4 regions of the Paenibacillus sp. SRL342 genome follow, and region 3 is predicted to be linked to each of the others. Evidence: a T-box and tRNA genes for the amino acid it is inferred to sense, from the RefSeq annotation. Region 3 holds a T-box; the other regions hold tRNA genes.

Region 1 (6,294 bases), 180 kb from region 3:
CGCTAAGACTTCGGCAGGTACTGGATAATTTACTAAGTAATGCGATCAAGTTTACAGAACAAGGTGAAGTGCAGTTACAGGTGGATGTGAGGCAACAACTGATGGATACCGTTGTACTGATGTTCTCTGTGCGTGATACGGGGATTGGCATTCCCCAGCATCGGATCGAACAATTGTTTGATGCATTTACTCAGACCGACATCTCCCATGCGCGCCGATTTGGCGGAAGCGGTCTGGGTCTGACCATCTGCAAAGAACTGCTGGAACTGATGAATGGTCAGATTTCGGTGGAGAGTACCGAGGGGAAAGGTACTCAGTTTGACGTTACACTGCCATTGCTGCGTCAACAGGCCATTCCCAATGTAGGATAATCATTCAATCAGAACAGCCGGGCGGTCTCGGCTGTTTTTTTATTGTACTGTATTGTTTTACGAACGGGCGTTCTGGTATAATGCAAGTGGTGAATGGGGGAGACACAGCATGAGTAAGAGACGCACAAGACGAAAACGCAAAGGTAAGCAAGGCTTCAAAAAGCAGGTACTGACGTTGGTAGCGATGCTGCTGGTAGCCCTTTATGCCTGGGCTGGGGGAGAATGGCCGGAGGAGATACCATCTCCATTCGGTGGGACTAACAAGAGTGTAGACCATACCATTACGTTCCCTTCAGAGCGCTATCCCGAAACGGCCAACCATATTAAGGCTGCCATCAAGGCTGGGCATTCGGATGTATGCACCATTGATCGTAGTGGAGCAGAAGGGAATCGGGATTTGTCACTTAAGGGTGTTCCGGTCAAAAAAGGTAAGGATCGTGACGAGTGGCCCATGGCGATGTGCGCTGAGGGAGGAACAGGTGCAGATATCCAGTACATTACCCCGAAAGATAATCGTGGTGCAGGTTCATGGGTAGGGAATCAGTTAAGTACATATCCGGATGGAACACGAGTGAAGTTTGTAGTGAAGTAACAACAGGATAGGTCGGGCAGAAACAAGGATAGTCAGGCCTTTGTTGTGAGGTCAGTGGTAGCGTGGTACAGGATAAGTAGAAGAGAAAAACCAGACGTGCATGCGTCTGGTTTTTTGGTATAAAGTGCTGGCATCAATAGATCTAGTTAACGTATTTATACGGGAACTGGAGTTTCAAGGATTACAGAGCCGACTAAACGAGTTGCATTCCGCTTAAATGATGAGACCGGATGCTTAACAGACGCGTAACATGTTCCACCTCATCAAACGGTATCCACAGACTTCCGTGAACCGTACGTAAGGAGAGAATGGATGTATCAGCGGTACGCTCAGGAAATCCGGTTACCGTCTGACCGCTTGTATTACGAACCATGATCTGTTGTTTGCGCCGGATGGCAATTTCTACCTCTTTTTTCATAAGTCATTGCTCCTGATTATGAGATGTTAAATCCATATGTCAATGTTTTCAATGGTTAATTTGTCTTCTTTATCTAGTCTATCAGAACTAGGTATAGATTTCCAGAAGAGAAATCAACAATCTTCTAGGTGATTTGTCTTAGCTGTGGATGATCCGTTTTTGAATGCGGATTACGGGGTTATATTAGGGTAAAAGGAGGGGAACGGAATGACACAATTGATTATTGGGCTGGCCCGTACCGAGAACGAGGCTATAATTATGCTGAATCAAGTGAAAGAGGAAGGCATCAAGGATAAATATTTGGGAGCGGTGGCGAAGGAGCAGCTTAATCTGGAGCTGGTGAGCGAAAAGACGGGGCTGCCCAAACCTTTGAAGGGTGCCGGAACAGATGGTGCCTTTGGCGCTCTGAAAGGCATATTGGCTGGTCTGGGGAAGCGGATGGATCAGACGATGTCGATCGGAAATGCAGTGCGTAGACTCGCTGGTAATGAGATTGGGAGTGAGACCGATGATTTGGTGCTTACACTGACTGAAGCGGGAATCTCGGAAGAGGATGCGCGGTATTACGAAGATTGGCTGTTAAAGGACCATATCTTGGTTATCGTGGAGTGCAGTGAGGAAGAAGCGGCTCGTGTTCGACCTATTTTACTTTTTTAGTTTAATTTAAGGCTGATTTTAGGTTTCTTTAATGTTGGGGAGGTATTCTTATTTCACACCTCCCTTAATATAGATTGGTTTACCGGAAGTCCGGGACCGCAACTCGGACTTTCTAGGCACTGTGAGCTGACGCTTGCAGTGCCTGTTTCATTTTTTTTATTATTTTTAATAAAAGTGTTGCAAAGTTAATTAGTTCATGGTAAGATATTTCTTGTCGCCAAGAAATACATAATCCTGCCGGGGTGGCGGAATTGGCAGACGCACAGGACTTAAAATCCTGCGGTAGGTGACTACCGTACCGGTTCGATCCCGGTCCTCGGCATCTTAAAAAGAAAGATCGTATGACGCTTGTTAACCAAGCTGCATGCGATCTTTCTTTATGTTCATTAATATCAATGTCACTTCATTGCTGACCACTTCACCATGCAGTTCATAAACATAAACCCTGCATAATACATATCAGAAGGACATTCACCTGACTTTTATGAAGAGACGGAACAATGGTGTATACTATCCATAGGCATATATTACCTTTACCTTGCTGAACGATAAGTCACAAAACCAATAAAACAATCTTATGGACGGAGGACTCAAGTTTATGTTGAAACAGCTTAAGCCATACAAGGTGTTACAGGAGCGCAGAATCGAAGAACTGAAATCGGATGCGTATCTGTTGGAACACCAGAAATCCGGGGCCAAAATTGTACTTTTGTCCAATCAGGACGACAACAAAGTATTCAGTATCGGTTTCCGCACACCTCCGGAAGATGATACAGGGGTAGCCCATATCCTCGAACACTCCGTGCTCTGTGGGTCCAAGAAATTTCCGGCCAAGGATTCTTTTGTTGAGTTGCTGAAAGGTTCATTGAATACATTCCTTAACGCCATGACGTATCCCGATAAGACGATCTATCCGATCGCGAGTCGTAATGATCATGACTTCCATAACCTGATGGATATATATCTGGATGCGGTATTAAATACAAATATTTATGAGAATGAAAAGATATTTTTACAAGAGGGCTGGAACTACAACCTGACCTCTGCAGATGATGAATTAACCTACAACGGAGTTGTATATAACGAGATGAAGGGTGCCTTTTCTTCACCGGAACGAATGGTGCGCAGAGAAGTGCTGAACTCCCTTTTCCCGGATACCACATACTCCTCCGAGTCTGGCGGATTCCCGGAAGCTATCCTGGATCTGACCTATCAGGGGCTGCTGGATTTCCACACGAGATACTACCATCCTTCCAACAGTTACATCTATCTCTACGGGGATATGGATATGGAAGAGAAGCTGCAATGGCTGGATGAGAACTATCTGAGTGCATATGATCGCATCGAGATTGATTCGGCCATTCAACTTCAACCTGCCTTTGCAGAACGGGTAGACACGGTTAAGACTTACTCTGCGGGAAGTACGGAATCGGAAGTGGATAACAGCTTCTTGACCTATAACGCGGTGATCGGCACAAGTCTGGACAAGGAACTGAACATTTCATTCCAAATTTTGTTATATGCACTGCTGAACGCTCCGGGAGCGGTATTGAAACAGGCTTTGCTGGATAAAGGAATCGCGAAGGACGTCTACGGTTCGTATGATGACAGCCTGTATCAACCTGTATTCACTGTGGGATTGAAGAAGAGCAATCTGTCTAGCAAAGAGGATTTCCTGGGAACGGTCCAAGAAGTGCTCGAGCGTGTGGTAAAAGAAGGTTTTGATCCTAAAGCGCTGCTTGCTGGAATTAACTCGTATGAGTTCAATCACAGAGAAGCGGACTATGGCAGAATGCCGAAAGGCCTGATCTACGGATTCTCCTCCCTGCAAAGTTGGTTGTACGATGAAGATGCACCTTTCACCCATTTAGAGGCCAATGACGTATTTGCTGAACTGCGGACAAAAATGAACGAAGGTTACTTCGAGCAACTCATTGCGAAGTATATATTACAGAACACACATACTTCCTTTGTAGCGCTTACCCCGGATAAGGGGCTGAACTCACGCAAGGAGGAAGCGTTGAAAGAACGTCTGAAAACCATTCAGGCCGGTCTTAGTGAGGAAGAAGTCCAGACGTTGATTCAGAAAACAGAAGCGCTCGCCGAGTATCAGAATACACCTTCAACCAAAGAGCAGCAGCAGGTCATTCCGACGTTATCGATTGAAGATATTGAACAGAAGGCCTCTACGTTGCATCAAACGGTGAACCAGGTCGACGGAACAACCATTCTTCATCATAACCTCTACACCAACGGAATTGGTTATCTGAGACTGCTGTTTGATATCAAAGAAGTGCCACGTCATCTCCTGCCGTATGCAGGGTTGCTCAAGAATGTATTGGGTTACGTGGATACTCAAAACTACTCGTTCAATGAACTGTCCAATGAAATCCATATCCATTCGGGTGGTATTCATAGCGGGATAGGATCTTATGCTAACGCGCATAAGCACAATGAATTCAAGGCGACCTATGAGTTCAACGCAAAAGTGTTGTATGACAAGCTTGGATTTGCCTTTGATATGATCAAAGAAATCGTGTTCACGTCCCAATTTGATAATTCGAAGCGGTTATATGAGATCATCTCCCAAATGAAAGGTAATCTGCAACGTAATCTGATCAATAGCGGACATTCGGCGGGAATTGGTCGGTCTTCGTCCAAACATTCAGCGGTTGCGGATTTCAGAGAAGCTGTGAGTGGCATTGCCTTTTACCAGTGGCTTGAGGATCTTCAAGCGAACTTTGAGGCGAGAAAAGAAGAGTTATCTTCCAGCCTGCAAGAGTTGACGGGGTATATTTTCAGACCAGAGAACTTGCTTGTTAGTTATACTGCCGATGAACAGGGATATGAGGGACTGGAGCAACAGGTATCCGATCTGAAAGCGAAGCTGTTCACACATGAGGTTGCCAAGGAAGAGTTTACGTTCACACCTGCAACTCATAAGGAAGGATTCCGTTCCCCGTCAGAGGTGCAGTACGTGGTGCAAACGGGCAATTATATCGACAATGGATATCAATACACCGGTTCACTTCGGGTCTTGCAGGGAATCCTGTCTCTGGATTACTTGTGGACCAATATCCGCGCCAAAGGCGGAGCTTATGGCTGTATGTCAGGCTTCAGACGGAACGGAGACAGCTACGTTGCATCGTATCGTGATCCAAATCTCGATAAAACGTACAAAATATATGAAGAGATACCGCAATATTTGACCGATTTCCGGGCAGACGAGCGGGAAATGACGCGTTATATCATTGGTGCGATTCAGGATCTCGATACGCCGAGAACGCCTTATGGAGAAGGAGCTTTCTCCCTGGAGTGTTATCTGTCAAATGTGACTGAAGCGGATCTGCAACAGGAACGTGACGAAGTGTTAAGCACAAAGGAAAGCGACATTATCGGTTTTGCTGAGCTTTTATCGGCTATACTTGAACAGCAACAGCGCTGCGTGATCGGTAATGAGAACAAGATTGAGGAACAGAAGCAAATGTTTGACGAGACGCTGGATTTAATTAAAAACTAAGCGTTAGTCTCGTTTATTCCACGATCCAATAAGCGTCAAAGCAAAAGGCACTTTTATGAGAGCTGGTTTCAACAGCTTATAGAAGTGCCTTTTCTAATGGGGAGGAACTGTCTCCATCCCATATGATATGAGAATGTGTGACGCGCTGCGTTGTTCAAGTGACAGCGAGCATGTTGTATATTTTCAAGGTCCGCAGATCTTCCTTTGAGATTTTTAATTCATTATATAACTCCTGATTCTCGGGCAGCGGGGTTCTGGAGAATAACATTTTTAGCGCGATCGGCATGAAAGGTCTGAAGGAGACACCCGCCATCAGTCCCCACTTTTTCTCCGATTCCTGAAAAGACGCCAAAATATTAATATATAGGTTTTCCAGCGGCGTGGCCTGATTTTTCAAAATCAGGGTGGTGAGTGTGTCATAATGCTCGGTGTGGCCCCAATACATATTCTCGCACTCTTGATAGTTCTCAAAATCCTTCACATTCATATACATCACGGTGCGATAACGGTTGGCATCCGATTGAGCCATCATGTCAATGACACAACGAATGAGACTGTTGTTACGCCCATCATAGAAGTAGGAATAGAAACGGGTGGAGTTCTTGAAAAAGCTGGAAGGGACCGCATTCATCAGGGGAGAAGCATGTCTTGGCTCTTGGTACAAGAGTTGCTCCACCTGGATGTTGAGTGCGTTCGCAATGTGATGTAACGTCACCAGATCGAGTGTAATATCTCC
Region 2 (6,294 bases), 2.8 Mb from region 3:
ATGGTCCATGATCTGTCGGTGACAGATGTCAGCCACTGGATCGGGGTTCATCCCGGCACTTTCCGCAAATGGCTGCATCAGGGAACACTGCCTTCTGCTGCGTTTCAGGAACAAGCGGAGCAATTTTTCCGTATCCCGAAAACTATTTTGTTCGCAGATGTCATCTTGAAAGATCGTCGCAACAACTAAATAAGCGAACAGCCAAAAGGCTCTGATCTCCCCATAGGGAGGCCAGAGCCTTTTTAAAATGAAATACATGCCTTCTCTCTCGGACTTGAAGCACTGTTCTGGCTATTCCCTGAGAAATGTCAGATAACCTACCCTAATTCGCCTTTTGATCCCAAGGAGAGCCATCACAGCCAGCTACAAGCTAAGTTTATACATTTCATCATGACCGTTCTCGCTAAAAGGTTATCCTAACCTCGTGTTTAATACTTCATTGATATATCTCAATCCGGTATATCGAGGACGAAGCGTATGCGCTGTGTTGAACGCATGTTCCACCATCTCCGGAGTTACACCGAGTTGCTCAGTAGTCACAGGTCCACCTACTTGTTCCAACCATGCGATGAGCTGAGAAGCCTCCGGCAATTGGTCATATATCCCAAACACCGGTTCACCCGATGTCTGTGCAAGCTCTTTATATTTCACCGTAAGCAACGCACAAGCTACGCCAACTTTGGCACCATGCAGAACCGGTCTTTCTCCCGCTTGCATCAGATCCATCTCCAAGATGTGGGACAGATGATGCTCACCTCCGGATGCCGGACGGGAATGGTCAATGATCAGCATGGAGATACCGGAAATAATTAATGCGTCCATTAATACAGCTACTCCCTCTGCTCGCCCCTCCGAAATAGCTTGTACATGATCTACGCAGGTCTTCAGCGCTTCTTCTGTCATCCGATAAGCAACTGGACAGAACGGTTCTCCGCCCAGTTCACGAGAAACAATCCAGTCTGCAAGTGAAGTATATTTACCAAGCATATCTCCGAATCCGGCAGCTGTCATCACTTGGGGGGCTTGCTCCAGAATATCCAGATCGGCAAAGATAGCCTCAGGCGGAACAGCCTGAAATGTTTGTTTGATGCCGCTTACAATTAAGGGTGCACCCGCAGAGGTAAACCCATCCACTGAAGCCGCTGTCGGTATCGACAGAAAGGGCTTGTTCATTTTGGAACAAACAAATCTCACCAGATCATGAATGGTACCTGAACCCACCGCAATTACAGCCTGACTTTCGAGTCTCACACCCAACATGACCTGTACAATAGCTGCTTCATCCGCAATGATATCACCCGTACGATTCTCCGGTATAGAGATCTCATCCACATGCATTCCAGCTTCGCGAATACTACTCAGCACATCAGATCCAGCGGCCCGAAACGTATGTCGATCATAAACAACTGTCACCTGACGATATCCTTGCTCAGACAAATAACCCGGTAACCTCTGAATGGCCCCAGGTTCCAGATGAATCAGCATATCCACCATCCGGTGTTGATGACCGCAAGCACACTGCTGTGCTTCCTCATTCCATGCTGCAATTCGTTCGTTCATATTCATTCGCTCTTACCCTCCCATATGAGATATCATGCATAATTAACGGGTTAAAACCACAAGATAAAAAAGGAAATAAAATGTGATGATTTTCCTGATCACACTTTACTGCCTGTACCCAATATTTGCAAATCCATATCTCACATTTCCAAGTAGGTGAAGCAATGAAATTAACGAAAGAATTAGGAATTTCGCTCGGATTTCTCGCCGGAACCACTTTTGGCAGCGGTATCGCTTTTTTGTTTCGTCTCCAGTCGGTTGAAGTGGTTGCCAGTGTTACGCTATTTGGTATTGCAGGAGCCATTGCCGGGATCATCACGGCAGTCATTCTGCGCCAGCGGCAACATTAGCATTGGCATGCTGGTAGCAAAATGTAGGCTTCACACGAATGATCCACAAAATAAAGAAAGGTTCGTGAATTGCCCTAGAGCAACTCACGAACCTTTCTTTGGTTAGATGCGGTCGAGAGGACTCGAACCTCCACGGGGGGTTAGCCCACACGGACCTGAACCGTGCGCGTCTGCCAATTCCGCCACGACCGCATAATATGTATCTCCTCATCCATCGATGAAAAGCGTTCCGGTGAAGCAATTCCTTGTTTTACCGTAATTCAGAGTATACATGCTCCAAAATAAAAATGCAACTTCTTTTTTATTCATTCAAGAACAGGACATATGTCCTTTTTTCTCAACTTCAAACACCCTATCGTAGCATTAAACAACAAATATTCCATCCATACGAATGCAAAAATGAAGGAGAGATCCACCTTGAAAACAACTAATCTGTGCTTTATCGGTGCCGGGTTTCATGCATCCACGAATATTTACCCTTCTGTTGTTGAAGCCGGAGCGCGGATCCAGGCCATTGCCACACGCAGTATGGAACGCTCTGAAGCAGCTCTGCTGCGATTTGGCAGCAACGGACAAGCGTATGACAATGCTCAGCTTATGTTGCAGCAGGAAATCTGTGACGGAGTCGTTGTGGTCGCCCAGCCTGTAGATCAGACCGCTCTTGTTCTCGAATGCATTCGGGCTGGCAAGAATGTATACGTGGATAAGCCGCTCGGATGGAACGCAGCGGAAGCAGCCACTGTATCAGAAGCTGCCGAGCAGGCTGGCGTCGTTGTCATGGTCGGTTTTATGAAACGTTATGCCCCCATATACATGAAGTTGAAGGAGCTCATTGATAGTGGTTCGTTAGGTAAGGTACGTTCATTTCAGATGAAATTCGCTGTAGACAGTACCCCATTTTGCAAGGATGAGGAACAGTTCATGAAGCTCGCTGCCATTCATATGGTCGATCTGATGCGTTACTTATTCGGAGAAGTAATGCGAGTTACAGGCACAACCGTGAAGGATGGGGAACACATTAATCAAAGCATTTCCCTTGTATTTGAAAATAACGTCGTAGGTAGCGCTTATTTTACCGGCATGAGTGCTTGGTCACGGGAGAGTGAAAGTGTACTCGTCACCTTTGACAACGGATTTGCGTCAGCTGAAGAGATCAACACACTTACTGTTCATCAATCCCGGAGCTCGACCAGCCTTCCCTGGAAATCTCTCGAGGAGCAAGATACTGTATATACACCTTCCGCAACTCCCATGTCAGGAGCTTATCGCGACCTTTATCTACGCGGGTTTGTTGGTGAAATGGCGCACTTTATCGCGTGTTGCCAGAATCAGACTGTCCCACATTCCAGCGCCAAGGATAATATTGCAACGATGGCTCTATGTGACTCCATTCTATCGTCACTGAAGTAGCGTATTTACGCTCATCATATTTTATACATCCAGAGAAGAGCCTGAAACCGGGGCTCTTTTTTATATTATAGACATCAGCACATCTGCCTTCGCCTAGAGTTAGGGTTTATAATCTGCATCATAAGTGATATGCTCTTTCATGAACTATACGTACGTTATGTAATATAACCACCCAAATAGATACTATAGAAAATCACCGTAAAGTGGAGGTGTACTTATAATGAAAAAGGACGCAACCAAGCTATGTCCCGCGCCATACGGCTGTTCCGTGGAAGTTACCCTTAGTGTGATCGGAGGCAAATGGAAAGGTGCCATTTTGTATCATTTATTCTCCGGTCCTTTGAGATTTAACGAGATCCGAAAATTGTTTCCTGACATTACCCAGCGTATGCTCACCCTGCAACTTCGAGAGTTGGAAGGCAGCGGAATTGTTCATCGTGAAATATATCCCCAGATCCCACCTAAAGTGGAGTATTCCCTCACACCATTTGGTGAGACGTTACGCCCGATTATCTTCAGCATGCGAGATTGGGGAGAAACCTATACAAATGAGGTTCTGGCCAGATCCTCACAAGAGGTATAGAAAACAAAAGAAGCTGTCCCTTATTCTTAGGGAACAGCTTCTTTGCTTGCTTATTTAATAACCGTCTGGATCGTAACCGTTCGGTTACGCCCTTCTTCCTTGGCTTGATACAATGCATTATCCGCCAAGTGAAACAGTTCTGTGGATGTTGTGGAGTGCTTCGGATATTCAGCAATTCCAGCCGAGATGGTGACGGAACGATCTATAGGCAATACGCTTTCTTCGACCGTTATTCGGATACGTTCAGCAATCTCAAAAGCCACGCTAGACTCGGAATTTCTTAACAAGACTACAAATTCCTCTCCACCAAACCGGGCACAGACATCTTCTGGTCGAACAGACAATTGAATGATATTTGCAATGTGTTTCAATACTTCATCCCCAGCATGATGCCCGAATGTATCATTAATGGACTTGAAACGGTCGATATCCAGAACAATAATGGAGAACGGCATATCATCCTGAATCCATTCCTGAATGACTTCTTCGAAGGTTCTGCGATTGTTCATGCCTGTTAAAACATCGGTTCTGGCATCGTAGACAAGCTGGTTTGTCTGTTTTCTAAAGTTCGCCAATGCGCCAACAACTGCTCTCGTTAGAAGGTCTGCCTCTCTATTCCAGTGAGGTTTTATCACCGGTAGATCCACTTGTCCCTTATCGACCTGATTCACCAAATCAGCAAGCATAGCAAAAGGACTGGCCAGCTTGCGTGCAACCCGAACCACAATAAGGGTCAGGATCAGGAAAGGCACTGAAGTGTACAGCAACAACATACGGATATGATGATTCAACTGATCGTACACCGTTTGGGTTGGAGACACGATTACGACGCCCCAACCTGTTGATGGAACTTTGTAATAACCTGCAAGTGAATCCACACCTGCCAAGTTTTTGTATTGTTCTTTACCGTTCTCGTTTGCTAACAGCTTTTGCACCACTTCATTTTTACTGACATTTTCACCAATTCGGTTGGTGTTTGGGTGAAATAACAAAGTGCCCTTCTTATCCACAATAAAAAAGTAGGAACCATTACTTGTCTTGAGCTGACTGCCAAAAGACAGACTTAATATATTATTTTCCTGTAAAAAGATATTTCCACCAATCGTTCCTTGGTACTCCCCTGCCAAATCAAAGATCGGTTCACTGACAAATACAATTCTGCGTTTGGTTCTGGGTGTCTGGTATGCTTCGGAGATATACGAAGCCCTCAAACTAACCGCTTCTTTTGCTGCATTGGAACTAACATGGTGACCTACGCTAGCCTGTGAGTAAGGTGAGGTAGACCTGACTACTCCCGCTTTATCTACCAAAGAAACGGAATTGAAAAAATTACTGCTATTGCGAACCAAATCCAATGTGGAATTCAACTCTTTTGTATTGGAGTGATCCATATCCGGGAAATATTGGGCTGCATATTTCAAGCTCTCCTGCATGGAATCAAAAAGCGAATCCAGCGTTTGGCTCATTTGCACAGCGCTTGCATAGTTTAAGGACAGGGTGTTATCAATGAGTGACTGTTTCTGAGATGTATAAGATGAGATGACCATGAGGGTCAATGTCATTATAACTGAAATAGTGACCAACCCGCCGAGTAAAGCCGTGAGGCTGATCTTCTTCATGTTTTTTATTTTTTTTCGTAATCTAGATCTCTTGATCTGTGCAATCATCGTTTACTTCCCCCGGATTTTCATGAAAAGGCATATTCCTTCTATCTTATACGAAAGTTGTTAAGATCAAATAAAGAGTTTGAGAAATCTTAACAATTACATCGTAAGATTGACGATTTAATGACATTTTACTTTCCCTGGAAGAATCACTGTTCAGGATCGCCCTAATCGACAATGATATATCCTTCTTCTGGTTCTTGTTCAACAAACCCTGCCATCTGACGAACCTGAAATTCGATCGGGTGATGACTACCCATTAAAATGCGATTTTGAACTTCATCCGCTGTTTCTGCAGGTAATGCAAATGCACGTGTATAGGCAAACTGCGCCTGAAGTGTCGTATAGATCGCATTGACAAGCCGATCGTTGCCCGCACGCCCGAACACATTAAGGATGACAGCTCCGTCCGAGTCCAGCTTGTCCTTGACCATGGCAAAAAAATCATTGGATATAAACTGCTCGGGTGTACCCGTTGCCGTAAAGGCATCAATAATAATATAATCATATGTCGCAGCAGGTTCCTGGCCTAATAATTCACGACCATCCCCAATGAGCACAGGACTTCCCTCATATCCAAAAAAGGTCTGGCTCAACTCCACGACCTCTGCGTCCAGCTCAGCCACCTTTACCTCACGATCGGACAAGTAGGTTGGCAACGTGCCAATACCATGTCCTACCACAAACACTTTATCAAATGCAGGGTCATTTCGTTCCATTAGATGCA
Region 3 (6,294 bases):
GAGATGGAAGCGGTCATCCGTGATAACGAATTGAACCAGGAACTTCTGCAGCATGACAAGCAGCTCTGGCATTCCGAAGTCGGTGCTTTTGTAGCCAAGCGTGATTACGGTGTAACGGATTCCGAAGTTATTAATGCCATCCGGTGGCATACCTCGGGTCGGGTAGGCATGAGCTTGCTGGACAAAGTGGTATGTCTTGCCGATTACATTGAACCGGGCCGAGATTTCCCGGGAGTGGAACACATACGCGAACAGGCTGAACGTAGTCTGGAGGAAGGTTTAATTGCCGGATTTGATTCGACGATCAGCTTGCTGATCTCGCAACGACGTGTCATTTATCCTTTGACCATGCTGTCGCGGAATGACTTAATTGCACAATTATAGAGGTTGTTCAAAAAGTCCACTTTTGATTACGAAGGATGCCTAGCGGCATCATCAGCATCGAATATGAAATTCAGCCGAAATGTCCGTTGCTCACGTAGTTATCCTACGCTCCGCTACTCCATTTCTAGCTTTATTCCATCTTCTCGGTACTGAAAACTGATCTTTTTGAACACACAATTATAGATTATGGAGGTTGGTTCATGACAGTATCATCGAAAGAACTTATGAATATGGCGGTTACTGCCGCTGACGACAAAAAGGCATCCAATATTGTAGCGTTGGATCTGATTAATGTTTCTCTGGTGGCAGATTATTTTGTTATTTGTCACGGAAATTCCGATACACAGGTACAAGCCATTGCCACTGAAATTCGCAAACAGGCTCATGCAGCCGGAGCGACGATTAAAGGTATCGAAGGTATGGATTCCGCACGTTGGGTATTGATGGACATGGGCGATGTTGTTGTTCATATCTTCCACCGCGACGAGCGTGAATACTACAACATTGAACGACTATGGTCTGATGCCAAAGTGGTGGAAACTGTATGAGTTTGATTGCTGGAACAGTCGTCTCTTTGCCGGTTTCACGTGAAGTGTCTCCGTTTGGCTTCTTTTTGACGACAGGATCGGAAGATGTACTTCTTCACTATACCGAGTTAACGCGGGATATTAAGATTGGTGAGACGCTTGAGGTATTTGTATTCTTTGATACGGAAGATCGTCTGGCCGTAACGATGAAAAAGCCTTATCTCATGCTCGGCGAAATGGCACGACTGGTTGTGGCTGATGTTCACCCACGACTAGGCTGTTTCCTGGAAATGGGACTTGGACGGCAATTGTTGCTTCCTATTCGTGAACTGCCTGAACTGGAAGAACTGCGTCCTCAAGTGGGGGATGAAGTTTTTGTAATCATGGAACATGACAAGCAAGGTCGTCTGCGTGCCAAATTGGCCGGGGAACGTGAACTTTCACCATTGTCTTTCCATGCTCCAACTTCATGGTTAAACGAGTGGGTTGAAGCGACGGTATACAAGCCACTGCAGATGGGTACTTTTGTACTTGTAGAGGGCGGTGTACTGGGCTTTGGCGCAATTGGCATGATTCATTCATCCGAACGTAGTCATATGCTGCGTCTTGGTGAAAAAGTGAAATGTCGGGTGACACTGGTACGTGAAGACGGACGTGTGAATCTGGCCATGACTCAACTCAAACAAGTTGGACGTAACGAAGATGCAGACAAGCTGCTCGCCTTTATGAAAGAGCGTCCAATGGGCGGCATGCCTTACTCGGATGCAACTCCGCCGGATATCATCAAGCAGCGCTTTGGCATCAGTAAATCTGCGTTCAAGCGTGCATTGGGCAAATTGATGAAGGATGGACTGGTGGTTCAAAAGGAAAGCTGGACGTATCTGGCCGAATCTGCTCCTGCAGATCAAAGTGAAGACAAGTAATCTTCCTGATTAAATAGTTGTAATATGGAACTCGGATAAGGCAGGGATAGGCTGGGTAAATACCGGATGCCCCTGCTTTTTCTTTTGTTAACAGGATTGGAAAATGAAATTGAAAGTGCGGTGCCTGACATGTCTTACCGGAAATTTGCCTATGTGTATGATGAATTAATGGAAGATATGCCTTATCCGGACTGGATAAGGTTTGCAAGAACAGCATGGGAAAAGCATGGAATGCCCAAAAGTGTCGCTGAGCTTGGCTGTGGAACGGGCTCCATTACGATCCCGCTCGTGAACTCCGGTTTTGAAGTTACAGGCATTGACCTCTCAGCAGATATGCTGTCGGTTGCGCGCAGCAAGATGGAGGCAACACCTCAGGGTCATCGTTTGTATCGCGAGGGCAGCGTACGTTGGGTGCAGCAGGATATGCGGGAATGGCGAGTTCCAGACCCTGTGGATTCGGTGATATCTTTCTGTGATTGTGTCAATTATTTGCTTGAACAAGAAGATGTCATTCGAACATTCCAGCGGACATATGAGATGCTGAAGCCTGATGGAACGTTCCTGTTTGATGTGCATCATCCCAATACCCTTATTCGTTATGATGAGGAGCAGCCTTTTGTACTGGATGAGCGCTCTGTGTCGTATATCTGGACTTGTGATCTGGACCAGGATCGCTGTGAGATCGAACATCATCTCAGTATTTTTTCGCGTGTGGATAATGGTAACAAGGATATGTATCAGCGGTTTGAAGAAGTTCATGTCCAGCGTGCATATAATCCGGACTGGATGAAGCTGGAGTTATCCAAGGCAGGTTTTAGAGACGTGAAGGTATATGCGGATTTTGAATGGAAAGAAGCTGGAGACAGCGCACAGCGCTTGTTCTACGTGGCTGTGAAGTAAGAAGGAAAGATGACAACTGTCCTTATGTATCGTGCATAAGGACAGTTTTTTTTGATTTTCCATGGAGAATGAATAGCAATAGTCTTAAATAGGATAAAGGAATGCTAGGAAAGACATAACGAGGTGACAAAAAGTATTGCCAGTTAAAGTAAAGGAGGCGATAATAGTCGGATAGAAAGCGTTTTCTGAGGAAATAAATCAAATGTCAATGTGAGGTGTAGAAATGGAAAGTACATATAAAACAAGACTTACGTCAGAACAGTTGAATGCCATAATAGAGCAGCATTTCTCTGCAAGTATAGAGGACTACAAGGAAATGGTGGATGGCTGGGCCAATCATGCATATCTCATCACACTGAGTGACGCACAGCGAGTGGTACTGAAAATTGCACCGTCGGCTTCGACAAATCTGATGCGCTGTGAACAGGATCTCATGATTGCCGAAGTTGAGGCACTGCGCCTCATCACGGAGCTACAGGATGTTCCTGTACCGCAAGTGTTGGCCTATGATGATTCGTTAACTATGGCTTCAGCGCATTATTTTATCATGGAGTACATGTCTGGAACACCCTATAATCAGGTCAAGGATCAATATTCTGCGGAAGAGCAGGAGGCCATTGAACACCAGCTCGGTTGGTACAATCGTCGGATTAATGAGATCAGAGGCGAGAAGTTTGGATATTTCTCGGAGGAAAAACAGCGTTATTCCACATGGAAAGAAGCATTTATGAATCTGATGGATGATATTCTTACCGACGGGGAAGAAGCTGGAATCACATTTTCGATCGATTACCCTGAATTGAGACGTTTGATTGAAGAAAAATCGGATGTGCTGGACGATGTCAAAGAACCTGTGCTTGTCAGTTGGGATCTGTGGGATGGCAATGTTCTGGTAGACAAAAGTCGCATCACAGCGATTATTGATTTTGAACGTTCTCTGTGGGCAGATCCTCTGATGGAGCATTACTTTAGTCATTTTAACTATACTCCCGGATTCGTGAAGGGATATGGGCATGCGATTACGACTGAAAGTGAATTGAAAAGAAGAAGTCTCTATGACTTGTACTTTGATCTGGTGCTGCGCACGGAGTGCGCTTATCGTCAATATGATAATCAGGAACATGTGAATTGGACCATTCATAATCTGGAGGAAGGCATTGAGCGTTTTCGGATATCCTGAACAGCAACGAGTGTTATGAACGGTACGAACCATAAACTTCAAGATGGCGATTATAACGTTTAATATTGACTTTGGGCTTGCTTTTTTGTATAATGGTCCCGATATTGTATACATATTTCGATGATAAGGATCAGTAGTAATTCCTGTACATAACAGAGAGCCGGCGGTTGGTGCAAGCCGGTTGACAGTGATTTGCGAACTCGCCTTGGAGAAATGCGGTGATTACACCATTCTGTTTAACCTGCTTGTATAAAACTTGGGTTCAGGAATGGAAATCCGCATCGGTTAACCGCCGTTACAGGTCCAAAGGGAGTGGATGACGAAGCACGTTCGTCCGCTAACTAGGGTGGTACCACGGGAATTCAACCTCTCGTCCCTAGCGCTGCAAACGCTACGGGATGCTGAGGTTTTTTTGTTGCAATTAAAGCTAACGCGAATAACCTGAAGGAGGAACAATAGATGAGTGAAAATAACCAGCCGAAACACGGCTATCAGCCACAAGTCATGGAAAAAAGTTGGCAGCAATACTGGGATGCAAATAAAACGTTTAAAACGGGTGAGGACCCTGCTAAACCGAAATTTTATGCGCTGGATATGTTCCCTTATCCATCCGGTTCAGGTCTGCACGTAGGTCACCCGGAAGGATATACGGCAACGGATATCGTTTCCCGCTACAAACGTATGCGCGGTTACAATGTATTGCACCCAATGGGTTGGGATGCTTTCGGTCTGCCTGCTGAGCAGCATGCACTGGATACAGGTGAACATCCACGAGATATTACATTCCGTAATATTGACAATTTCCGTCGCCAGATCAAATCGCTTGGTTTCTCCTATGACTGGGATCGTGAGATCAGCACAACGGACCCTGGATACTATAAATGGACACAATGGATCTTTATCCAACTGTATAATAAAGGCCTCGCTTATGTGGATGAAGTAGCAGTTAACTGGTGTGAAGCACTTGGAACGGTACTGGCTAATGAAGAGGTTATTGATGGCAAGAGTGAACGTGGTGGACATCCGGTTGTACGTAAACCGATGCGTCAGTGGGTCCTGAGAATTACCGAGTATGCAGAGCGTCTGTTGGAAGACCTGGAAGAGCTGGACTGGTCTGAAAGCATCAAGGATATGCAGCGTAACTGGATCGGTAAATCGACAGGTGCAGAAGTTGTATTTGCCATTGAGGGTCGCGAGGAAGTCATCAAGGTGTTCACTACCCGTGCGGACACATTGTTCGGTGCGAGCTTTGCAGTACTTGCTCCGGAACATGAATTGGTAGAAGCAATTACAACCGATGACCAACGTGAAGCTATTCAGGCTTATCAGGAGCAGGCTTCTCGTAAAAGTGATCTGGAACGTACAGATTTGGCCAAAGACAAAACAGGTGTATTCACTGGCGCTTATGCAATCAACCCTGTTAATGGTGCAAAACTGCCGATCTGGATTGCTGATTACGTTCTTGCAGGTTACGGTACAGGTGCGGTTATGGCTGTTCCGGGTCATGATGCGCGTGACTGGGAATTTGCGAAGCAGTTCGGTCTGGATATCATCGAGGTTATTCAAGGTGGAGACGTTACACAAGAGGCGTATTCGGGTGATGGCGCGCATGTGAATTCCGATTTCCTGAACGGACTGAACAATGAAGAAGCGGTTGCCAAGATGATTGCTTGGTTGGAAGAGAACGGTAAAGGACAAGGGAAAGTGACCTATCGTCTACGCGATTGGCTGTTCAGTCGTCAGCGTTACTGGGGTGAGCCAATCCCAATTCTGCATCTGGAAGACGGAACAATGAAGACAGTACCTGAGGATCAACTTCCACTGCTGCTGCCTGATATCGACCAGATCAAACCTTCGGGTACAGGAGAATCACCACTGGCGAATGTTTCGGAGTGGGTGAATACGGTAGATCCGGAAACGGGAATGAAGGCACGTCGTGAAACTAACACCATGCCACAATGGGCGGGTAGCTGCTGGTACTACCTGCGCTTTATCGATCCGCACAATGACAAGGAACTGATCTCCAGGGAGAAGCAGCAGCAGTGGCTGCCAGTTGATCTGTACATTGGCGGAGCAGAGCACGCCGTACTTCACTTGCTGTACGCTCGTTTCTGGCACAAAGTGCTGTATGATCTGGGTGTTGTGGAGACCAAAGAGCCTTTCCACAAACTGGTCAACCAAGGTATGATCCTGGGTACCAATAATGAGAAAATGAGTAAATCCCGTGGTAATGTCATTAACCCGGATGAAATCGTGAATGAATTCGGTGCAGATACATTGCGTCTGTACGAGATGTTCATGGGACCATTGGAAGCGACAAAACCGTGGAATGCAAACGGGGTTGAAGGCATGCACCGCTTCCTGTCACGTGTATGGCGTC
Region 4 (6,294 bases), 2.7 Mb from region 3:
ATCCATAATTCTTTCTCTGTTCCTTCATCATGATTCCTCCCCGTAACTTCTGTGATCTCATTGTTTGATAATGAAGGGAGGATTATGTAAGCCAAAGCCTTCCTTAATAACAATATCCCCGCCATTGGAGACCTCTGTCTCAAGCGAAGATCCCCATCATTCCCGTTTTCTCCTTTGCATTCAGACAAAAACTGTCATTGAACAGTTAGAGAATAGAGATTAATTAGAAAAAATACTGTAATTTGTCAGGTTTTCAGTTTAGGAATTATTTAGTAGAATCAACAAATGAAAGAGGTTATGTGCTGCATTTCTTTCCTATGATTTATGGAAGGAGGTTTTGAAAGGGTTTACATAAAATAAATGCCAGACAATCCGCTATTCTTGTTTGTTATCCCTGGTCGCGGTTTCTCTATGTAACCATTTACTATTATCGAGGAGGATGAAAGTAGTGAAATTCAAACTAAAAAAGACGATTAATGTTCTTTTGGCCTGTTTAACAGCTCTGCCTTTGATGTTAACCCCGACAAATGTGTCAGCAGCCAGCGATGCCAACATTAATTTGTCCTCGGAAAAACAGCTAATCAAGGGCTTTGGAGGCATTAACCTTCCTGCCTGGATTGGTGATCTGACTCCCGCTCAACGTGAAACTGCTTTTGGTAATGATCAGAATCAGTTAGGCTTCTCAATTCTCAGGATTTACGTCGATCCAGATTCTAATAACTGGTACCGTGAAGTTGCCACAGCCAAACGGGCTATCGAAAAGGGTGCTATCGTATTCGCATCCCCATGGAATCCTCCAAGCAGCATGGTTGAAACGTTCAACCACAATGGAGACACAAATGCCAAACGCCTGAAATACGACAAATATGCCGCCTATGCGCAACATCTGAACGACTTTGTAACCTACATGAAAAATAACGGCGTAGATTTATATTCCATTTCTGTGCAAAATGAACCGGATTATGCTCATGACTGGACCTGGTGGACTCCACAAGAGATCCTTCGATTCATGAAAGAAAATGCCGGGTCCATTCAAGGTACCAAAGTCATGGCGCCTGAATCCTTCCAGTACTTAAAGAACATATCCGACCCAATCCTGAATGATCCGCAGGCGCTTGCCAACATGGACATTCTGGGAGCGCATACGTATGGAACACAGATTTCGAATTTTGCCTACCCTCTCTTTAAGCAAAAAGGAGCCGGTAAAGAACTGTGGATGACTGAGGTGTATGTTCCAAACAGTGATAACAACTCAGCAGACCGCTGGCCTGAAGCATTAGACGTTTCCTATCACATGCACAATGCCATGGTAGAAGGTGATTTCCAGGCCTATGTGTGGTGGTACATCCGCAGACAGTATGGTCCGATGAAAGAGGACGGTACCATAAGCAAACGCGGGTATAATATGGCTCATTTCTCTAAATTCGTTCGTCCAGGCTACCTGCGAGTCGATGCAACGAAAAATCCGGATACGAACACATTTGTCTCAGCCTATAAAGGTGATAACAAAGTCGTCGTTGTGGCAATTAACCGTGGAACTTCAGCCACAAGCCAAAAATTCGTTCTGCAGAATGGTAATGCCTCCACTGTGTCCTCATGGATTACAGACAGCGGTCGAAACTTGGCAAGCGGAACCCCGCTTACTGTATCCAATGGAGCCTTCACGGCACAGCTCCCACCTCAGAGCGTAACAACGTTTGTTGCCAACGTTACTGGCGGTAATAGCGGCGGGAATACAGGCAGTGGCACTACGTATGAAGCAGAGACCGGAACCTCACTTACGGAAGCTGCCATTGAAACAATCTACCCCGGTTACACTGGCTCCGGGTATGTTAACTTCAATGCGATGACTGGTTCGACCATTCAATGGAACGGCATTAATAACACTACAACAAGTACCAAAAACGTAAAGTTTCGTTATGCGCTGGAAAGCGGCACTCGGAACCTCGACATTTTTGTGAACGGAACCAAAGTCATCAGCAACGAGCCCTTTCCAGCTACGGGAAGCTGGTCCACTTGGGTTGAAAAAACAATACAGGTCCCCATGAACACGGGGACCAATACATTGAAAGTGGTTACCACTGGATCGGAAGGACCGAATATTGATAGCGTTAATGTTACCGCAGCACAATAAACGTTCCGTATGGCTGATGGAAGACATTTGCTGAACGTGCAGCTAAGCACTAACCTCTTGGATACTCGAGTCTAAAGTTAGTGTTATATCAAAAAATGCAAAAAAATACTCCTTAAGCGTTAACTTAAGGAGTATTTTTATTAGATGCGGTCGAGAGGACTCGAACCTCCACGGGGGGTTAGCCCACACGGACCTGAACCGTGCGCGTCTGCCAATTCCGCCACGACCGCATATTGTATCTCCGTGATCAATATCGGCGACAAGAAGTAATATATCATGTGGAATCTATCATGTCAACAATGAAAATAATTACAATAAAGCCCGAATCGAAACAGACGTCCATTTCGATTCGGGCTTTACCTTTAACTGCTAATAGTTTGGTTCATTATAACGGAAACATAATACAAATTACAGCTTGGAAGGCCAGTTACCGTACCAAGCATAACCGCCTCTTCTTTCTTTATCAATATCACTTAGTTTGTATTTAACGACCCCGTCACGACCAATAAAGATCGGTTTATCCGTTCCCACTTCGTAGAAACGAGCCCAGATCGGTGCAGCTTTGGAATCAGCGATAATTTTGCTGTCTCCGTTTGCTCTTTCATACTTGTAACCCGTAATCTTCACTTTGTTAAACCATGCTTCAGCTCCCTTAATGGATGCCGTAATTTTAGCGGTAGCAGGTCTGGTTTTCAGGAATTTAACAATCGTTACACTCTCTCCAGCCGTCAGTGATGGTACTTCATAGATTCTTGCGCTTGCCGGTTTAAGAGAACTGGAATCATGTTGTTGTCCCCATGCTGTCAGCTTACCGCCTGAAACAACCTGTGTATTCAGAATTGCATCTACACCTTTGGCAACTGAGTTTTTACTGCGGTTAGCAAGTGTGCTGTCGATAAACGAGAAATCACCTTTGCGTGTCGCTACTTCATCCAACATGATCATTACATTAATCATGGCATCATCATTGTAAGTGATGTGCTTGTGATATCCGGAGCTTTGGTAAACTTGTGGCCATCCGCCGTTTGAATACTGCATGTTGATCAAAAAGTTAATTCCTTTGATTGCAGCTGTGGAGTAACGCGGATCATTCGTCTTTTTAAATTCCTTCGCCAATCTTCTAATTTCTGAGTATGTAGCCTTGTTGTCGATCGTGGACTTCGCCCACTCTCCACTTGTCTGTTTATAATCTTTTCTCCAACCTCCATCCGGCAGCTGGTTCTTCAAAATATCAGAAATACTCGCTGTAGTACCCGATGCATCCGCAGCAGATACCGTCCCTACAGGGAGAACTGCCATTCCAACTGCCGAGAACACCATCGTGCATGCCAGGACAAAAGTAATTATTTTCTTCGCTTTCAAATGTAACACTCTCCTATGTTCGTTTTTATAAATCTTCCACTTTTACTTACCTATGATACGCGTCCCCAAACCTCCTTTATTTGTATTTATCACATAATAAAATCAATTTTAATCCAATATGTGGATTGGATAATCAGATAATATGCAAAAAATCGATTTTTGTCAATATATGCAACTTAATGAATATAATCTCTCTAATTCTACATAACGGGATAGTTCTTTTAACTCATGACAAACCTATTTATTTATCCAAATTCGTCTTAAACGAATCAATAATGACGTTTTTGTCATGAATGATACCCAAACTTGATCCCTTCTTTCATATAAAAACCTTAATTCCGCTAACATTGAGGTATTACGAAGGGTTTTAAATAGGTTTGACAATTACGCATTTATGCAATATAGTTTCAAATAGTTACAAAAACTTAATTATTCATTGCCGAGTTTCATGTTTGAAAACGGGGGAACCAATTTGGGTGAATTATTCTTATACATAGGAAATATAGGGAACCTTCTACCGAACCCTTAGCTAACTCCGTAGGCATCGAAGGGAGAACATTGATTTTGAAAAAACTGATTATCTCCATTTTTGGAGCAGCTGTATTATTTACATCCGGGGCAACAAGCACAGAGGCAAGCAGTATCAACTCCGTAGTGAACAACATGACAGGTATACCTTACAAATGGGGTGGCACAACTGTAGCCGGCTTCGACTGTTCTGGTTTTATGAGATATCTTTTCAACAAATACAGCATTGAATTGCCACGTACTTCTCAGCAGCAAGCCAAAGCAGGTACGCCTGTATCCAAGAGCAATGTTCGGACAGGTGATCTGGTGTTCTTTAATACAACAGGCAAAGGCATTTCACATACAGGTGTATATATCGGCGGCGGACAATTCGCTCATGCCTCCAGCAGTAAAGGTGTAAGCATCACAAAGTTATCGAATCCATACTTTAATGACCGCTATGTAACAGCACGTCGGGTAACTGGACAGTTTATGTATGATAAAATGTTGGGTAAAATGTAATTCACATACAAAAAGGCATCGGTTATTAACCGGATGCCTTTTTTGTACTTAAAAATGTATGTTGCATTACTTACTAATGCAGCGCCTTCTGCACTCGCATCGCACCCTGAGACAGTGCATGTCCTCCTCCAACAGCTCCGGCCACCGCAACGGTCTCCATAATCTCCTGATCTGTTGCACCCTTAGCACGGGCTTCTTCTACATGGTAGAAGGTACATACCTCATTGTTGGCAAACAATCCAATCCCAAGCGCAATTAGCTGTTTTGTCTTCGCATCAATCACGCCAGGTTGGAAACATTCTCCGGTAAACTCATGATATGACTTCACCACACCTGGCAGTACATCGCTTAATGCTCCAATCTGATCCTTGTAGGCATGAACTTTATCATTCATCAATGTCATCGCTTGTAGCACACCCTCTCGGCTATAGTTACAGATCTTCCTCACTGTACCTATCTTCTCTCCCGAATGAGTCAATTATGCCAAGAAATCATGGTAATTCCAAACATTTAACGCTCATGGCTCTGCCATAATTATAAGCTGTTACTCACTAAGTGGACTCTGGCGCGGCTCGCTGAACAGCTGATAGCTGTAACCTCGGTCCAGCTTAACGACACGTCGATTCTGACGACGGATAAGTACCTGCTCGCCATCCCAGGCAACCACAATCCCCTTCACGTCGTTCGATTCCAGCTCGTCCCGTACTACTCTAACTTTCTCACCTGACAGACGCAGAGCGTCCAATTCTGTATCACTAATCATATTCATGGCTCCTATATTTCAAATTTATTTACAAAAAGAGACCTAAATGAAAAGTCATTTAGGTCTCACGTGACTGTATTGGACTGTCATGTCATTCGAAATTATGTCCCGACTGAAAGTTACCGCTGCGCGTGCTCTTTGCTGTCGTTCTTCTCAAACCAAAAATCAAGCACTTTGGCGGACATCACACGTTCTTCAAGGTACTCCACTTGATGCGGTGTAAATTGTTCTTTCCAAGAGAAGGACAACTCTTCGCACAAGCCTACAATCGTCAGTAATTCTGACCAGGCAACATAGCGTTTGTACCAGAAAAATTGAGGATGTTCAATCATATAGGGATAAAGGTCATCGAATTCCGTATGTTTACAATCCAGGGCACGTTCAAAATGAACTTTCGATTCCGCCAGCTTATCATTAAAAAATTGTTCTGTTGCCAGTTGGTTCCCCATGGTGTTGCCTCCTCTCCCTAACATAACCCCATTATAAATGAAATCTGCGGTCATGCAAAGGCATAGTTCAAAAAATAGGCCCTATTCCTTTAAAATGTCACATTTCGTTATCGTCAAATTGTACCGTACCATCGTTCAGGGAACGAATGCGTACCAAGGCTTCCACCGGAATACCCTGTTCACGAATCGTGTGTGCCCCTGCTTGGAAACTTTTCTCGACCACAACGCCGAATCCGACAAGTTCCGCACCGGAACGCTCGATAATTTTGATGACGCCACGAGCGGCATCTCCATTGGCAATAATATCATCAATGAACAAAATGCGGTCATTCTCATGAATGAACTCGCGGGATACCATAATGTCAGTTACAATTCCTTTGGTAAAGGACGGTACACGTTCACAGTAAGCATCAGGATCAGCCAGAAGTGTTTTTTTGCGACGGGCGAATACAAGGGGCACCCCAAGTTCATAGGCTGCGGCAAACGCAACCGGAATCCCTGAGGATTCTACCGTGATTACTCGAGTTACTCCACTTTCACGAAAACGGGCAGCAAAC

The links. The T-box of region 3 lies ahead of leuS (leucine--tRNA ligase). A T-box ahead of a tRNA ligase gene usually reads a tRNA of that ligase, here a tRNA-Leu.
Region 1: it encodes a tRNA-Leu, which carries the amino acid that the T-box ahead of leuS (leucine--tRNA ligase) is inferred to sense. The anticodon was not compared.
Region 2: it encodes a tRNA-Leu, which carries the amino acid that the T-box ahead of leuS (leucine--tRNA ligase) is inferred to sense. The anticodon was not compared.
Region 4: it encodes a tRNA-Leu, which carries the amino acid that the T-box ahead of leuS (leucine--tRNA ligase) is inferred to sense. The anticodon was not compared.

The regions. Positions count from the first base shown of each region.
Region 1 covers NZ_OZ481790.1:4,846,129-4,852,422, reverse strand. The annotation lists gene AC4E8D_RS21380 (sensor histidine kinase) at 1-371, shown strand, start outside; gene AC4E8D_RS21375 (NucA/NucB deoxyribonuclease domain-containing protein) at 481-963, shown strand; gene AC4E8D_RS21370 (hypothetical protein) at 1,157-1,381, opposite strand; gene AC4E8D_RS21365 (general stress protein) at 1,589-2,038, shown strand; tRNA gene AC4E8D_RS21360 (tRNA-Leu) at 2,275-2,360, shown strand; gene AC4E8D_RS21355 (insulinase family protein) at 2,637-5,558, shown strand; gene AC4E8D_RS21350 (helix-turn-helix domain-containing protein) at 5,713-6,294, opposite strand, start outside.
Region 2 covers NZ_OZ481790.1:2,246,315-2,252,608, reverse strand. The annotation lists gene AC4E8D_RS10400 (helix-turn-helix domain-containing protein) at 1-189, shown strand, start outside; gene AC4E8D_RS10395 (sn-glycerol-1-phosphate dehydrogenase) at 412-1,566, opposite strand; gene AC4E8D_RS10390 (hypothetical protein) at 1,725-1,910, shown strand; tRNA gene AC4E8D_RS10385 (tRNA-Leu) at 2,018-2,102, opposite strand; gene AC4E8D_RS10380 (Gfo/Idh/MocA family protein) at 2,328-3,320, shown strand; gene AC4E8D_RS10375 (winged helix-turn-helix transcriptional regulator) at 3,541-3,903, shown strand; gene AC4E8D_RS10370 (sensor domain-containing diguanylate cyclase) at 3,954-5,522, opposite strand; gene AC4E8D_RS10365 (spermidine synthase) at 5,735-6,294, opposite strand, start outside.
Region 3 covers NZ_OZ481790.1:5,025,623-5,031,916, reverse strand. The annotation lists gene yqeK (bis(5'-nucleosyl)-tetraphosphatase (symmetrical) YqeK) at 1-384, shown strand, start outside; gene rsfS (ribosome silencing factor) at 585-932, shown strand; gene AC4E8D_RS22175 (CvfB family protein) at 929-1,834, shown strand; gene AC4E8D_RS22170 (class I SAM-dependent DNA methyltransferase) at 1,964-2,734, shown strand; gene AC4E8D_RS22165 (phosphotransferase family protein) at 2,958-3,914, shown strand; T-box leader at 4,026-4,295, shown strand; gene leuS (leucine--tRNA ligase) at 4,374-6,294, shown strand, end outside.
Region 4 covers NZ_OZ481790.1:2,333,182-2,339,475, reverse strand. The annotation lists gene xynC (glucuronoarabinoxylan endo-1,4-beta-xylanase XynC) at 440-2,134, shown strand; tRNA gene AC4E8D_RS10840 (tRNA-Leu) at 2,280-2,364, opposite strand; gene pelA (pectate lyase) at 2,543-3,505, opposite strand; cyclic di-AMP (ydaO/yuaA leader) riboswitch at 3,924-4,055, shown strand; gene AC4E8D_RS10830 (C40 family peptidase) at 4,061-4,525, shown strand; gene AC4E8D_RS10825 (carboxymuconolactone decarboxylase family protein) at 4,599-4,928, opposite strand; gene AC4E8D_RS10820 (hypothetical protein) at 5,070-5,288, opposite strand; gene AC4E8D_RS10815 (hypothetical protein) at 5,408-5,737, opposite strand; gene AC4E8D_RS10810 (xanthine phosphoribosyltransferase) at 5,835-6,294, opposite strand, start outside.